2 regions of the Spirillospora sp. CA-108201 genome follow, and region 2 is predicted to be linked to the other one. Evidence: predicted binding sites of a transcription regulator. Region 2 holds the regulator's gene; the other holds the start of a gene.
What was found. Region 2 encodes HspR, which represses chaperone genes until heat shock. Its sites were predicted from a motif close to ANTTGAGTCNNNNNGACTCAANT; they were not measured.
Positions count from the first base shown of each region.

Region 1: lon (endopeptidase La) is a predicted target of HspR. The motif match lies at 1,936-1,958, and genes of this name have one in related genera.

Region 1 is NZ_JBNJNE010000001.1:9,180,959-9,185,545, reverse strand. Features, by position in the region: gene lon (endopeptidase La) at 1-1,900, opposite strand, end outside; gene ACQEU6_RS43925 (hypothetical protein) at 2,130-2,528, shown strand; gene ACQEU6_RS43920 (phosphodiester glycosidase family protein) at 2,737-3,741, shown strand; gene ACQEU6_RS43915 (hypothetical protein) at 3,955-4,242, opposite strand; gene ACQEU6_RS43910 (hypothetical protein) at 4,297-4,470, shown strand; gene ACQEU6_RS43905 (hypothetical protein) at 4,537-4,587, shown strand, end outside.
Region 2 is NZ_JBNJNE010000001.1:5,731,855-5,736,441, forward strand. Features, by position in the region: gene dnaK (molecular chaperone DnaK) at 1-425, shown strand, start outside; gene grpE (nucleotide exchange factor GrpE) at 422-1,072, shown strand; gene dnaJ (molecular chaperone DnaJ) at 1,157-2,335, shown strand; gene ACQEU6_RS27625 (heat shock protein transcriptional repressor HspR) at 2,341-2,787, shown strand; gene clpB (ATP-dependent chaperone ClpB) at 2,843-4,587, shown strand, end outside.

The DNA of each region.
Region 1 (4,587 bases), 3.4 Mb from region 2:
CGGCCAGCGACGCCTCGATGTAGAGGACGTCGCCGCCCGCGCCGGTGACGGCCAGGCCCGTCGCCACGCCCGGCACGCCGGTGCGGCGCTCGTTCCTGCTCAGCTCGACCTCCGGGGTGAACCGCGGCCGGCCGAGGTAGTCCTTCAGGTCGTCCGCGCCGATCCGGACGGGCAGCGCCGCCTTCCCGAGCGCGACGTTGGCCGCGACCTTGCGCAGCACCCGCGCGATCGAGCGGTCCAGGGACCGCACGCCGGCCTCCCGGGTGTACTCGGCCGCCAGCAGCCGCAGCGCGTCGTCGCCGAAGGCCGCCTCGGACGCCTCCAGCCCCGCCTTGCCGAGCTGGCGCGGAAGCAGGTGGTCGCGGGCGATCGTGACCTTCTCGTCCTCGGTGTAGCCGTCCAGCTCGACCAGCTCCATCCGGTCGAGCAGCGGCCCGGGGATCGCCTCCACCACGTTCGCGGTGGCCAGGAACAGCACGTCGCTCAGGTCGAGCTCCACCTCCAGGTAGTGGTCCCGGAAGGTGTGGTTCTGCTCGGGGTCGAGGACCTCCAGCAGCGCCGCGGTCGGGTCGCCCCGGTAGTCGGCGCCGACCTTGTCGACCTCGTCCAGCAGGACGACGGGGTTCATCGTCCCGGCCTCGCGGATGGCGCGGACGATGCGTCCCGGCAGGGCGCCCACGTACGTGCGGCGGTGGCCCCGGATCTCGGCCTCGTCCCGCACGCCGCCCAGGGCGACCCGCACGAACTCGCGTCCCATGGCCCGCGCGACCGACTCGCCCAGCGACGTCTTGCCGACGCCGGGAGGACCGGTCAGCGCCAGCACCGCGCCGCTCCTGCGTCCGCCCACGACGCCGAGCCCGCGCTCCTCGCGCCGCTTGCGCACGGCGAGGTACTCGACGATGCGCTCCTTGACGTCGTCGAGGCCGGCGTGGTCGGCGTCCAGGATCTCCCGCGCGCCCGCGATGTCGTAGGCGTCCTCGGTCCGCTCGTTCCAGGGGATGTCGAGGACGGTGTCCAGCCAGGTGCGGATCCAGCCGCCCTCGGGCGAGGCGTCGGACGACCGCTCCAGCTTGTCGACCTCCTTCAGCGCCGCCTCGCGCACCTTCTCGGGAAGGTTCGCGGCCTCGATCCGGGCCCGGTAGTCGTCCTCCTCGTCGGCCGGGTCGCCGTTCAGCTCGGCCAGCTCCTTGCGGATGGCCTCCTGCTGCTGGCGCAGCAGGAACTCCCGCTGCGTCTTCTCCATGCCCTCCTGGACGTCCTTGCGGATCGTCTCCGCCACGTCCAGCTCGGCGAGGTGGTCGCGCGTCCACCCGATCACGAGGACGAGCCGCTCCACGACGTCGACGGTCTCCAGGACCTCGATCTTCTGCTCGTCGGTGAGGTACGGCGCGTACCCGGCGTTGTCGGCCAGCGTGGAGGGGTCGTCGATCTGCTGCACGACGTCCACGACCTGCCAGGCGCCCCGCTTCTGCAGGATCGCGCTGACCAGCCCCTTGTACTCCTTCGCCAGCTCCTGCGCGCGCCCGGTCGCCGGCGGCGCCTCCACCGCCGTCCCCTCGACCCACAGCGCCGCGCCGGGCCCGGTCGTCCCGGTGCCGATCCGCACCCGCTGCACGCCGCGGACGACCGCGCCCGGCTCGCCGCCGGGCAGCCGCCCCTCCTGCTCGATCACGCCGAGCGTGCCGATGCCGGCGTACTGCCCGTTCAGCCGGGGCACCAGCAGCACCCGCGGCTTGGCCGCCGACCGGATGCCCGGCCCCTTGGACTGCGCCACCGCCCGCGCGGCCTCGACGGCGGCCCGGACCTCGCCGCTCTCCGACAGGTCCAGGGGCACCACCATGCCGGGCAGAACGACCCCGTCCTCCAGGGGCAGCACCGGCAGCGTCAGGGTCTCGCTCATGCTCAGCTCCAACTCAGTAGGACACCCAACCGCAAGATTGAGTCATACACACTCAAGAAAACGGAGCAGCATTTTGTTTCCTCAGCAACGTTCGCTCTCAGCGATCAGCCGAGCCGGCCGGCGCGGGTTCGTCTCCTACAAGGGGCAGCGCGACCACCTGGGCCGGTGATCGTCGGCGACGCTCGGCACGCATGTGGGGTATGAGTCCTGGCCGGAGCGCGATCACCTGATGTTGCTGGAGCCGCGCAGCTACATCGAGAAGGTGTATGCCGAGGGAACCGCGACCCGCGCGCAACTCCTCCGGCTGGTGCTCGCACGGCTTTCCGAGGCTGAGCAGCGCGGCATGATCCAGTTCCTCTACGCCGAGCCCAACGAGATCGGTGAGGAGGACGGATCTGGAGCGGCCGAACTCCACACGGTGATCACCGTCTGGAACCAGGGGCACTTTCACAGCGGTACCTTGACGGTGCAGCCGAACGGCGCGACCCGTGAGGAGGTCTACAACCTCGCTCTGACCAGGGTCCCCGCGCATCTGCAGGACCCCGAAGCGGTGCTGTTCTACTCCGACCGGCCCAATCAGTACGGTCGGGCGGTGGCCAGCGCCTCTGACGCGGCCTGCTCCCACTAGCTCCGCCGACACTGCAGACCACGCACCCGCGCCAAGGAGCCGGTCTGTCCCACATCGAGGCCCGACGCGCTGTCGCGTCGGGCCTCTCTCGCGCCGGGCCCTCGCGCACAGCGTCGCACGCCGCCACCACTGCCAGGGTGCTGTCCGCCTCGCCGCGCAGACGGCGTCTGATCCGAACCGGCTGCGAAAGTCACGCGTCATAATTCGCATGATCTCGACCAGAGTCCTGCGATGGTGGCGATGGATTGTCGCGCTGACCTTGGCTCCCGTCCTGGTGGCGTCGGTGGCGGTGGGGGTCGCATACGGGAAGGGCGGCTGGTACGCCGTCAACGTCATGCTGCGTCGCGGCGCCAATGTCTGGGGCGACGTGGCCCCGGACGACCCTCGGCTGTCCCGGGGGATCCGATTGTCGCTGGCCGGACAGCGCACGCCTGATGCGGCCGAACCGGTGCGCTGGCATCAGGTCGCCACCGGGCTGGAGGTCACCGAGTTGCCCGTCCGGGTGGGCGGGCAACCCGTGGACGCCCTGCTGCTCAGCCGGATCGACCCGGCCCGCTACCGGTTCCGTGTGCTCAATCGCCCAGAAGGCGACCGGGACGTCGGTGACTGGATGGCGGCCACCGGGGCGGCGCTGGTCGTCAACGGCAGCTACTACGTCCGTCACGGGACGCCGGACACCCCGGTGGTCAGCGATGGCCACCGACTCGGTCCTGCGTCCTACCAGGCCACGCACGGGGCGTTCGCGGTCGGCGGGTCCGGTGGCCCAAGCGGTGCCCGGCTGGTCGACCTGGCCGGTCTCGACTGGCGGCGGGCCATCGGCGGCACGAGCCAGGCTATGGTGTCCTACCCGATGCTGCTGGGAGCCGACGGGCATGGCCGGACCGACGGCACGGACGAGCGATGGCTGGCCAACCGCAGCTTCCTCGGACAGGACGGCGCTGGGTGGATCATCGTCGGCACCACCCGCGATGCCTACTTCTCCCTGCCCTCGCTCGCCGCGTTCCTGCCCCGGGCCGGGCTCGACCTGCGCTTGGCCCTGAACCTGGACGGCGGGCCGGTCGCCTGCCAGAAGGTGTCGGCCGGCGGGTACCGGCGGGACTTCTGCGGGCGTTACGAGCTGGCCATGCACGGCGGCCGACTTCAGTTGCTGTGGCCGCTGGTCGACTTCCGGCGTTCGGCCCTGCCGATGGCGCTGGTGGCCGTCCCGCGCTGAACCACCCTCGGGGCGAAGGCCGGGGGTGGGATGCCGCTCGTCGGCGCGGGTCACCCGGCGCACCGTGGTCACATGGCCCAAGTCCCGCCGAAATGCCCCACGCTCGCCACCTTCACGCGGAACGGACACCGGCCACCGACCCGGAGATACAGAAGCGGCACCCGCCGGCCACAGGCGACCGAATGGGCACTTTGAGCAAAGTTCTGATGACATTCAGTGACCGACGGTCCTTCGACTGTCAGGTCGCGCATCTCGACGGCCGGACGGCGGATCGGCGGGGGACCCGATGACCATGACGAGCAGGATCACGACGATCGCGGCGGCCGCCGGGCTGGTGCTCGGCGCCCACTCCGTCGCGGCATCGGCCCTCGGCTCGCGGCCGGCGGCGGCGAGCGGTGCGCGGGCCGAGCGCGGGCCGGCCCAGGCGGCCGGAAGGCACTGCGTGGTCCGCCTGGCCGAGCGCGGCAGGATGAGCTGCCACCGCACTTTCCGCCAGGCCATCGCGGACGCCACCGGCGGGCGGGTCGCCGACGCCCCCTCGATCCGGCCGCCGCGGTGTCGGATCGGGCGTTCAACGACCGCCTCGACTCGACGACCGGCGGCAAGAGGCGCACGCGGGTCGCGATCCATGACGGCCCCATCGACGGCGTCCGCACCGCGTTGGAACCGACCCGGTCCTACATCGGCGATCTGATGAACGACCGGACCTCGTCCCTGCAGTGGTCCTGACCGCCCGCCGGGGCGGTCCGGGGCCGTAGGGCCGGCGACCGCGTCCGGACGTGGCAGGCTCGGCGCATGGACCGGGCTGAGGACGTGCGGGTTCGCGGGCTGGCGCTGCCGGACCTT
Region 2 (4,587 bases):
AGGACGACATCGAGAAGATGATGCGCGACGCCGAGCAGTTCGCCGAGGAGGACCGCCGGCGCAAGGAGGAGGCCGAGGTCCGCAACCAGGCCGACACCCTCGCGTACTCGACCGAGAAGTTCCTGCGGGAGAACGACGAGAAGGTCCCCGCGGAGCTGAAGACCGAGGTGGGCGACGCGGTCGCCGAGGTCAAGAAGGCCCTGGAGGGCACCGACGTCGACGCGATCAAGGGCAGCGCCGAGAAGCTCGCGCAGGTGAGCCAGAAGATGGGCGCCGCCATGTACGCGCAGAACCCCGAGGGCGCGCAGGCCGGCGCCGAGGACCACGGCCCGACGGCCGGCACCCAGGGCGGCGAGCCGCAGGACGACGAGGTCGTCGACGCCGAGATCGTGGACGAGGACAAGCCGAAGGGTGATGCATCGTGACGTCCTCTCCCAACGGGGGCGAGGAGAAGGAGGGCCCGGTGATCCGCGACAAGCGGCGCATCGATCCCGAGACGGGGGAGGTCCGGGCGCAGGCGGGGGAGTCCTCGCAGGCCCCGGAGGCCCCGGTGGGCGGGGGCGGCGCCAAGGCCACGGGCGAGGACTCCTCGCTGAAGACCCAGCTGGCGGAGCGGCTCGCCGACCTCCAGCGCCTGAAGGCCGAGTACGACAACTACCGCAAGCGCGTCGAGCGCGACCGGGTCGCGGTCCGCGAGCAGGCCCTCGGGCAGGTGCTGTCCGAGCTGCTCCCGGTGCTGGACGACATCGGCCGCGCCCGTGACCACGAGGAGCTCACCGGCGGGTTCAAGTCCGTCGCGGAGAGCCTTGAGGCGGTCACCGGCAAGCTCGGCCTGGAGCGGTACGGGGAGAAGGGCGAGCCCTTCGACCCGGTCGTGCACGAGGCGCTGATGCACTCGCTCTCGGCCGACGTGACCGAGACGAGCGTCACCGACGTCCTCCAGCCCGGCTACCGGATCGGCGAGCGGGTCCTGCGGCCCGCCCGCGTGGCGGTGGCCGACCCCGACCCGGACTCCGCGGCCGGCGAGTCCGGCGACGGGCCGGGCGAGGCGGACGACGAACCGGGCGAATGATCCCCAGGGGGCCCGCCCGCGAGGGCGGGCCCCGCAGGGGCCTGAAGACATGTGGCAAGTGGCGATAGCAGAAGGCGGGGCGCCGTGAGCACCAAGGACTACCTGGAGAAGGACTACTACAAGGTCCTCGGTGTCGCGAAGACGGCCTCCCAGGAGGAGATCAAGAAGTCCTACCGGAAGCTGGCCCGCAAGTACCACCCGGACGCCAACAAGGGCGACGCCGAGGCGGAGGACCGCTTCAAGGAGGTCTCGGAGGCCTACGACGTCCTGTCCGACGGGAAGCGCCGCAAGGAGTACGACGCGGTGCGCTCGATGCCGGGCGGTTTCCGCGGCCAGCAGGGCGGCGGGTTCGGATTCGACCTCGGCGACCTGTTCGGCCAGACCGGCGGCGGGACGCAGCCGGGCGGCGCCGGGGAGCGCATCGGCGACCTGTTCGGCGGCCTGTTCGGCGGGCGCGGCGGCGGCGGTGCCGGCACCCGCACGACGGGGACGCGGCGCGCGCGGCGCGGCGCGGACGTCGAGACCGAGGTGACCCTGTCGTTCGGCCGCGCGATGAACGGCGTCACCGTGCCGATCAAGCTGACCAGCGAGGCGGCCTGCAACGGCTGCCGCGGGACGGGCGCCAAGGCCGGCACCGTGCCGCGGGTGTGCCCGAGCTGCGAGGGCACCGGGCACGAGACCCGCAACCTCGGCAACTTCGGCTTCCAGGAGCCGTGCAAGGAGTGCCGCGGCCGGGGCCTCGTCGTCGACGACCCGTGCCCGATCTGCCACGGCAGCGGCCGCGCGACCGGCACCCGGACCATCCAGGCCCGCATCCCGGCGGGCGTCGCGGACGGGCAGAAGATCCGGCTGAAGGGCAAGGGCGCGCCCGGCGAGAACGGCGGCCCGGCCGGCGACCTGTACGTGAACATCAAGGTGCTGCCGCACCAGGTGTTCGGTCGCAGCGGCGACAACCTGACGCTGACCGTCCCGGTGACCTTCCCCGAGGCGGCGCTCGGCGGCGAGATCCGGGTGCCGACCTTCCAGGGGCAGCCGGTCACGCTGAAGCTGCCCGAGGGCACCCCGAACGGCCGCAAGTTCCGCGTGAAGGGCCGGGGCGCGCCGCGCCGCGACGGCACGAAGGGCGACCTGCTGGTCACCGTCGACGTGCACGTCCCGCAGAAGCTCGACGAGCAGGCGCGCGAGGCGCTCGACCGGCTGCGCACGGCGGGCGCGGGCGACGACCTGCGCGCCGACCTCCTCCAGCAGGCCAGACAGGAGTGATCTTCATGGATCCCTTCGGCGACGACACTCCGGTCTACGTGATCTCCGTGGCGGCGCAGCTGTCCGGGCTGCACCCGCAGACGCTGCGCACCTACGACCGGATGGGCCTGGTGTCGCCCGGCCGGACGGCCGGCCGGGGGCGCCGCTACTCGATGCGGGACATCGTGATGCTCCGCGAGATCCAGCGGCTCTCCCAGGAGGAGGGCGTCAACCTGTCCGGCATCAAGCACATCCTGGAGCTGCAGCGCGACAACGTGCTGCTCCGGGAGGAGCTCGCCAAGGCGCACGCGGCGCTGGAGGAACTCGCCAACGAACTCGAATCGACGCGCGCGGTCGCGGCGCGGCTGGCGCAGCAGCGGCGGCACGGCGAACCGGGCGGCACCCCCGGCGCCGACCTCGTGCCCATCAGGCACACGAGCGTCGTCGTGTGGCACGAGCGCAACTCGGACTGACCCGACGGGAGTCTGGGGGCCGTCCCCCAGAAGGAGCAGAGCACGGGGTGGGGCGATGGACTACAAGCTGACGCAGAAGAGCCAGGAGGCGCTGTCGATCGCGGTCCGCAGGGCGGCGGCCGAGGGGCACCCGGAGGTCGACCCGCAGCACCTGCTGGTGGCGCTGATCGGGTTGCCGGACGGGACGGCGGTGCCGCTGCTGGAGGCGGTCGGCGCCGACTGGCAGGTGATCCGGCGGCGGGCGGAGGAGCAGCTCGCGGCGATGCCGAAGGCGCAGGGGTCGACGGTGGCGACGCCGCGGCTGTCCGGCCAGCTCCAGCGGTCGGTCAACACGGCGGCGGCCCGCGCGAAGCAGCTGGAGGACGAGTACGTCTCGACCGAGCACCTGCTGGTGGGGCTGGCGGCGGACGGCGGTCCGGCGGCGGGCCTGCTGAAGGAGTTCGGCGCGACGCCGGAGGCGCTGCTGGAGGCGTTCGAGAAGGTGCGCGGCCACGCCCGCGTCACCAGCGAGAACCCCGAGGGCACCTACCAGTCGCTGGAGAAGTACGGCGTCGACCTGACGGCGGCGGCCCGCGACGGCCGGCTCGACCCGGTCATCGGCCGCGACCCGGAGATCCGCCGGGTGATCCAGGTGCTGTCGCGCCGGACGAAGAACAACCCGGTGCTGATCGGCGAGCCCGGCGTCGGCAAGACGGCCGTGGTGGAGGGCCTGGCGCAGCGGATCGTCGCGGGCGACGTCCCCGAGTCGCTGCGCGGCAAGCGGCTGGTCTCGCTGGACCTCGGCGCGATGGTCGCGGGCGCGAAGTACCGCGGCGAGTTCGAGGAGCGGCTGAAGGCCGTCCTGAACGAGATCAGGAAGAGCGAGGGGCAGGTCGTCACGTTCATCGACGAGCTGCACACCGTCGTCGGGGCGGGCGCGGCCGAGGGCGCGATGGACGCGGGCAACATGCTGAAGCCGATGCTGGCCCGCGGCGAGCTGCGGATGATCGGCGCGACGACGCTGGACGAGTACCGGGAGCGCATCGAGAAGGACGCCGCCCTGGAGCGCCGGTTCCAGCAGGTGTTCGTCGGGGAGCCGACCGTCGAGGACACGATCGCGATCCTGCGCGGGCTGAAGGGCCGCTACGAGGCGCACCACAAGGTGCAGATCAACGACTCGGCGATGGTGGCGGCGGCGACGCTGTCCGACCGCTACATCACCTCACGGTTCCTGCCGGACAAGGCGATCGACCTGGTGGACGAGGCCGCGTCCCGGCTGCGCATGGAGATCGACTCCCGGCCGGTCGAGGTCGACGAGCTGCAGCGCGCCGTCGACCGGCTGAAGATGGAGCAGATGAACCTGGAGAAGGAGACCGACGAGGCGTCCCGGCAGCGCCTCGAACGGCTCCGCGCCGACCTCGCCGACCGGCAGGAGCAGCTGAGCGGCCTGAACGCCCGCTGGGAGCGGGAGAAGGCGGAGCTGAACCGGGTCGGCGAGATCAAGGAGCGGATCGACCAGCTGCGCGGCGAGGCGGCGCGGGCCGAGCGCGACGGCGACCTGGAGAGGTCCTCGCGGCTCGTCTACGGCGAGATCCCGGAGCTGGAGAAGCAGCTGGAGGAGGCGTCGGAGGCGACCGAGACCCGCGGCACGATGGTCAAGGAGGAGGTCGGCCCGGACGACGTCGCCGACGTGGTCGCGTCCTGGACGGGCATCCCGGCGGGGCGGCTGCTCGAAGGCGAGACCGCGAAGCTGCTGCGCATGGAGGACGAGCTCGGCACGCGGCTGATCGGGCAGGAGGCCGCGGTCCGCACGGTGTCGGA